DNA from 3 places in the Acidovorax sp. KPB24-03 genome. Region 1 is predicted to be linked to each of the others. Evidence: predicted binding sites of a transcription regulator. Region 1 holds the regulator's gene; each other region holds the start of a gene.

Region 1 (2,263 bases):
AGGGCACTTTCTCGGTGGACGCCGATGCGATCGCGGACAAGCTGCTGTCCAATGCGCAGGAAATCATCTCCCACACCAGCAACAGCCACTGACCCCGGGTTTCCTGCAGGGGTTGATCGGCACAGGATCCACCCATGCAACTCGAAACCACGCTGTCTGAAGTCGAATCCCGGTTGAAAGACGTCGGTGCCGCCCTGCTGGAAACCGACGCGCTCGCGGTAGAACGCACCGCCCCCCTGTTGCGCCAGGCCGCTCTCGATCTGTCCCAGGCGCTCCAGAAAATCCCCCGCCCCACCGAATTGCCGGCCGACATCCAGCGCCGCATCCAGGCCCTGCGCAGCCAGTTGTCCCAGCAGCGGGAACAATTGGCGCGCCTGTCCGCGTTGACCGAGCGCCAGGTGGCGACCCTGCTGCCGCCCCAGGAGGCTGCGACCTACGGAAACGGTGCTCCGGCACGCTCGGGCGGCGCCGCTCGGATCTACCGGTCGCAGGGCTGATCCCGCCCGGCTTCCCCTTCGCTCCTGGCAAAAGCCAGCCTCCCAAAGCAAAAAGGCCGCATCTGCATGCGGCCTTTTTCGTTGGCGCCAGGGGCGCGTCCGGTGGGACGGCGGCGCTCCGCTAGTGGCTGCGCATCTTGGCCCGCAGCCGGGCGATGGACTGGCTGTGCAACTGGCAGATGCGCGATTCGGTCACGCCCAGCACGGCCGCGATCTCCTTCAGGTTCATGTCGTGCTCGTAGTACATGCCCATGATGTGCTGCTCGCGCTCCGGCAGGCTCTTGATGGCGGCCACCAGCGAGGCCTTGAGCCGCTGGTCGCGCAGCATGGCCATCGGGTCGGCTTCGCCGTCGGCCACGTGCCGGTCGAGAAACCCGTCGTCGCCGTCGTCGCCCCGCGTCATGTCTTCCAGGTAGACCAACTGCGTGCCGCGCACCTTGCCCAGCAGCGTCTGGTATTCGCCCAGGCTCAGGTCCAGCTCGGCGGCGATCTCGGATTCCAGCGGGCTGCGCCCGAGTTTCTGCTCCAGCCGGTGGACGGCGTGTTCGATTTCCTTCTGGCTCTTGCGCGAACTGCGGGACATCCAGTCGCCCTCGCGCAATTCGTCGAGCATGGCGCCGCGGATGCGCTGGGTGGCGAAGGTCTCGAACTGCACGCCCTGCGCCACCTCGTAGCGCGACAGGGCCTCGCTCAAGCCCATCATGCCCACCTGGATGAGGTCGTCCAGCTCCACGTTGGGCGGGAGCTTGGCGATCATGTGGTGCGCAATCCGGCGAACCAGCGGCACGTGCTGGCGGATCAGCGCATCGCGGTCGAGCTGTCCTTTGGCGGTGTACATCGGGTCAATGTCTCCGGGCGAAATGCGCTGCCGTCTCCGTCATGCCGAAGGGCGGGGTGGGGGTCGGCGTTGCGGCGCCAATGGTGCACGCGTTTTCCAGCAGTTGCAAGGCCAGGCGCTGCACGTCCTGGGCGTGGTTGGCGCGCACCGTGCTGGTCAGGATGCCGCTGCCCAGGTGCCGCTCGGCGCAGCGCTGCAGCGTGTTCAACGCCGCATGCGTCGGGTCGGCCTGGGCCGGGCCGCCGGGCGGCAGGATGGAGGCCACCGAGCAGTGCACGCCGGCGTGCATCGCCATGTGTTTCAGTTGCCGGTAGCTTTGCACCACGCTGTCGGGGCCGCCTTCGGCGATCACCAGGGGGATGGCCGAGGTCGCGCGCACCAACGGTGCCAGCACCTCGGCGCTGGCGTAGAGCACCAGCAGCGCATAGGTGCGAAAGAAGGGTTGCAGCGCCTGCATCGCGGCCGGGCCGTCGGCGGTCTGGCGGGCGAGGCGCTGCATGCCGTAGCCGGCCGGAATCACCGCCAGCGACGAGGCCGCCGGGCCGGTTTCGAGCGGGGCGCCGTTCTGCCAGGAGGGCTCGGCCAGCAGGTGGGCCAGGCCCGGCGCGTCGTCGGTTTCGCGGGCGGTGCCGTCCAGCACGGCGACGGGATACCCCAGCCGCTGCAGGCTGGAACACACCTGCCACAGGGTTTCCAGTCCGTAGGCGGCGTCGGGCTGCGCCACGACAGACACGACCCGCAGGTCCGACTGCGGCGTGATGCTGTGCAGGCTCGTGGCCTGGTGGAATCCGGTATCAAGCATCGACCAGTCCCCTTTCCGAGGCCAGCTCGGGCGAGTGCGAGAAGAAGAAGTTCAGGTCCGAAGCCTTGGGGTCGAAGGCCGACTTGGCGGGCGAGCGCATCGAGGTGCTGATGAGCTTGTGCGCAT
Region 2 (2,263 bases), on a different contig from region 1:
AGCGGCTTTGCAGAGCGCCGAGGTCGGCACGTGCGGAGTTCACCTGGTCGATCGCGCTGTCGATCTTCTTCAGGGAAACCCATGCGTCCTTTTGCGTCGCGACGGTCACGGTGTCGATACCCTTCTTGTCGGTACCGGTGGCGGCCGCCAGCGTCGGGGCGGCGAAGCCCGTGTTCGCCACGGAGAAGCCGGTCGTGCCGCCGAAGGTGATGGTTTCCGGCACAGGAGGCGTTGCGCTGGTCAGCTTGGACGAAGCAAATTCCAGGTCGTACGTGCCGTCGTCCTTCTTGGTCAGGAAGGCGGTCACACCGGTGTCGGCGGACTTGTTGTTGATGGCGGACACCACTTGGCCCAGGCGTTCCACACCAGAGCCAGCGGCCTTGATTTCGCCCAGATCGATGGCGGATGCCGAGCCCACCTGGATGGTCAGGCCACCGGCGGCGATCTTGGTGCCGAAGCCCGTGACCGTCGTGTCGGAAGCATTCAGGGCGGTCACGCTGCCCGTGGAGTATTCGATGTTCGACAGGCCGGAAGCCGAGGAATTGGTCAGAGCGCCGACGGTGATGTTTTCACCGGAGTTGGCACCGACCTGGAACAGGGCGCCCGCAAAGCTGCCGTCCAGGATCTTCTGGCCGTTGAAGCTGGTTTGCTTGGCCACACGGTCGATTTCGTCGGTGAGCTGCTTGACTTCGGACTGCAGTGCAGCGCGGTCCTTGGTGCTGTTGGTGGCATTGCTGGCCTGCACCGACAGTTCACGCATCCGTTGCAGCATGTCGCCGACCTTGCCCAGGGCGCCTTCTGCCGTCTGGGCCAGCGAGATGCCGTCGTTGGCGTTGCGGGCTGCCACGGTCAGACCCTTGATCTGGGTGTTCATGCGCTCGGCGATCGACAGGCCGGCGGCATCGTCCTTGGCGCTGTTGACGCGCAGGCCGGAAGACAGGCGCTGCATCGAGGTGGTGAGAGAGTTCGCAGACATGCCCAGATTGCGCTGTGCGTTGAGCGAAGCAATATTGGTGTTGATGGTAGAGGCCATTGAAATGCTCCTTGGTAACTTAAATTCCGGCTAGACCGCCGATCACAACGCTGACCCCCATGGCCAGCTGCCAAGACCGGGGCGGCAGTCACGTGAACCCATCCATCGCTTGCCGGTCAACAAATTCGCTTGAACCTGTTGGTTAGGTTATCGGGCAGCCCCTGGAGAACTTGAGCGTCTCCATGCAAAAAAATCGGCTTTCCCCGGCACCGCCCGAGTCAGCCAGCTCCCACAAGGGTGGATATGGATGGTTTTCCGCCCTTTTTTCCCCACGCCAGGAAAACCCCACCTGAGGAGAATTCTCCCAACGCTAGGGTTGCCCGCTGATGGTGGTGTCCTTGGCCACGGCAGCTGTGCCTTGTCCCTTTTGCGAAGGAGTTCCGTAATGGCCTCGACGATCAACACCAACATCGCCTCACTCAACGCCCAGCGCAATCTGGGAATGTCGGCAGCTTCGCTGACGACCACCATGCAGAGGCTGTCTTCCGGCCTGCGCGTCAACAGTGCCAAGGACGATGCGGCCGGCCTGGCCATCGCCGAGCGCATGAACACCCAGGTCAAGGGCCTGGCCGTGGCCTCCCGCAACGCCAACGACGGCATCTCGCTGGCCCAGACGGCAGAAGGCGCCCTGGGCAAGGTCGGCGACATGCTGCAGCGGATGCGCGAGTTGGCCGTTCAGGCCAGCAACGCCACGAACAGCAAGGCCGACCGGGCCGCGCTGCAATCCGAAGTCAAGCAACTCACCGACGAAATCGACCGCGTTTCCAAGCAGACCAGCTTCAACGGCCAGAAGATCTTGGACGGCAGCTTCGCGGGCGCCCTGTTCCAGGTGGGCGCCAACTCCGGCGACAACGTCACGCTCGGCGCCCTGGCAGACACCCGCGCTTCGGGCCTGTCCAGCATCATGTACTCGAGCACGAGCACCGCGATCGCCGTGGATGCGTCGGACACGTCGATCTCCGCCTTCGGCAGCGCGATTCCTGCGGGCGGACTGACGATCCAGGTCGGTTCGGGTTCCGCCATCGACCTGGGAAGCATCAAGGCCGCTGGCTCCGGCGTGGAACGTCTCGGCCAGGTGATCTCGGCGATCAACAACAAGACGGCCGATACGGGCGTGACCGCCTTCCTGACCAAGAACGATGACGGCAGCTACGGACTCGAGTTCGCCTCTTCGAAGCTGACGAATGCCGTTCCCCCCGTGCCGGAGACCATCACGTTCGGCGGCACCAC
Region 3 (2,263 bases), on a different contig from region 1:
AAGGCCCAGATCGGCTTTCAGGCCACGCTGCACGTGCGCAACCGCATGGTTCAGGCCTACACCGACATCATGAACATGCAGGTTTGACGCCAGCCCGCAACATCCAACCCATCATTTGCTATTATTTTTATAGCTTAATGCCCTAGTGCTTATTGCACTGGAAGGCCATTTGACTGGTAATACCTTGCACCGCTGCGGCTGATACAGCGGCGCCGCATGGGTTTTCGATTCCCTGAACCGCCCACATCAAACCCTCTCGGCGGCGGCGATCCTGAAAACAACACGGCTGAAGGCGCACTGCGCGCCAGGCATGCCGGCTTGCCGTTCGTTGCGCTGCGCTGCGCGGTGGCGCCGGGAGGCACTGGCCGGGCAGACAGCCCGGCGAAGGGCGGGCCCCACCCCTCCTCAATGCATCATCTGCGGCTGGCGCTCCAGCAAATGCTCGAACTGCGACAGCCAGGGTTCCGCCAGGCAGCGGATCTGGGCATCGTTGCTCAGGATGCGCTGCATGATGCGCGTCTTTTCCCGGCGGTGCTCCGGCAACAGATCGTGCTCCTGGGCCTTGAATCGCAGTTGCTCGATGAGCACCGCGCAGGCGCCTTCATAGCGAACCACGCCGTCCCAATCCTTGAGCTTGGCAGCCTCCAACATCTTGGCACTGCTGTCTTCGATGGCTTTGTAGTAATCGATGAGCATTTCAGACATTCTTAGTTTCTCCCACCGGAGGCCGAAGGACGGCCGCCGGCACCGATCTCGCCCCAACCCTGCGCCACCGGCACGATCAGGTTGACCACTTCTTCCACCAGGGTGACGTCGTTGCGCAGGTTGGCCATGGTGAGCCGGCCCACGCAGTAGTCATACAGCGCACGGAGATTCGCAGCCAGCTCACCACCCTGCACAGGGTTGAGGCCGCCCTTGAGGCCTTCTTCGATGATGCGCACGGCCTTGCCCAGGTGGCGGCCCTTTTCTTCCACGTCGCCGCGCTGCATGGAGCCACGGGCGGCGTTGAGCGATTGCACCAGGCCATCGAACAACATCTGGATCAATTGATGGGGCGAGGCGCCATCCACACTGGATTGCACACCGACCTGCCGATAGACCGAGGCGGCGCGGGAACTGACTGGCGTGTACATCGAGAACTCCTTCATGCTACTTACATTCAATATCGGCAGATCAAGAAGGAACTCAAGGACATTTACGAGGTGTTTTGGCGTTCTGACAGAGTGGCGCAGCGGTGATTTATCCAGGGTTCAGGCCAGCCCGCGCGGGGGCGGGTGGCCCGGACGCCGGACTTACTTGTTCCACTGGGCGACCTGCTGCGTGATGTAGCTGTTGAGGGCCGAAAGATTGCCCATCTGGGTATCCAGCGCCGTGTACTGTGCCCGCATGCGCTTTTCCAATACGGCCGCGCGATTGTTCACCTTGTCCTGGTCGGAGGTGTTGCGCTTGACTTCCAGGTCCAGGGCATCGGCCTTGTTATTCATGAGGCCGTCGAGCGACAGCAGTCCGGAGGTGAACGACTTCATGCGAACCGCGGCGCCGGTGCCCGTACCGCCCGAGGCTGGGTCGGAAGCGAACAGCTGCTTGAGCGTGTCGGGCGTTTTCAGCGCGTTGTCCAGCTTGGTGTTGTCCACCGTCAGCTTGCCGCCACGCTGGACTTCCAGGCCGATGTCGGACAGCGTCTGCAGGGCAGCGGTGCCGCCCGCAGCGGCACCGATGGCCGCCCGCAGCGAGTTCTGCAGCCCAACCGCCGTGCTGTCGCCCTGCAGCACGCCTTTGGTCTTGCTCTCGCTGTCGTACTTGGTCGAGGAACCCAGCAGGTCATTGACGGCGTTGTACGCATCCACGAAATCCTGGATGTTCTTCTTCATCGTCGCGGTATCGGCCTTCACTCCCATTTCCACGTCGGTCGTGGTCACTTGCGACACCGTCAGGGTCAGCCCGGGAATGGCTTCGGTGAACGTGTTGTCCTTGGACGTCACGCTGATGCCGTTGATCTTGGCCTGCGTGTTCTGTGCGTACTGGATGGTATTGGCCGCCAGGCCCACGCCTGGGGAGTTCTGCGGATCAAAGGCGAGCTTGGAGAGGCCCGGCGCCGCCGGGTCCTCCGCCACCTGCACGCGAAACCCTGACGCTTCCCCGGTGGTCTTGGAGCGCAGCAGGAGCCGCTCGCCGGAGGCATCGCGCAACACGGTGGCCGTGACGCCGGCATCGCCTTCGTTGATCTTGGCGGCGATGTTCGTGATCGTGTCGGTCGCGCTGA

The links. Region 1 encodes FliA, which starts transcription of late flagellar genes. Its sites were predicted from a motif close to CTAAAGTTTNNNNNNNNNNNGCCGNTA; they were not measured.
Region 2: AC27KI_RS03050 (flagellin) is a predicted target of FliA. The motif match lies at 1,182-1,208, and genes of this name have one in related genera.
Region 3: fliS (flagellar export chaperone FliS) is a predicted target of FliA. The motif match lies at 1,164-1,190, and genes of this name have one in related genera.

The regions. Positions count from the first base shown of each region.
Region 1 is NZ_BAAJYR010000291.1:1,163-3,425, reverse strand. It holds gene flgM (flagellar biosynthesis anti-sigma factor FlgM) at 1-92, shown strand, start outside; gene AC27KI_RS19385 (hypothetical protein) at 135-497, shown strand; gene AC27KI_RS19380 (RNA polymerase sigma factor FliA) at 619-1,335, opposite strand; gene AC27KI_RS19375 (hypothetical protein) at 1,340-2,137, opposite strand; partial or broken gene flhF (flagellar biosynthesis GTPase FlhF) at 2,130-2,263, opposite strand, start outside.
Region 2 is NZ_BAAJYR010000009.1:23,337-25,599, reverse strand. It holds gene AC27KI_RS03050 (flagellin) at 1-1,033, opposite strand, end outside; gene AC27KI_RS03045 (flagellin) at 1,419-2,263, shown strand, end outside.
Region 3 is NZ_BAAJYR010000009.1:26,401-28,663, reverse strand. It holds gene fliE (flagellar hook-basal body complex protein FliE) at 1-87, shown strand, start outside; gene AC27KI_RS03065 (flagellar protein FliT) at 406-705, opposite strand; gene fliS (flagellar export chaperone FliS) at 708-1,133, opposite strand; gene fliD (flagellar filament capping protein FliD) at 1,293-2,263, opposite strand, start outside.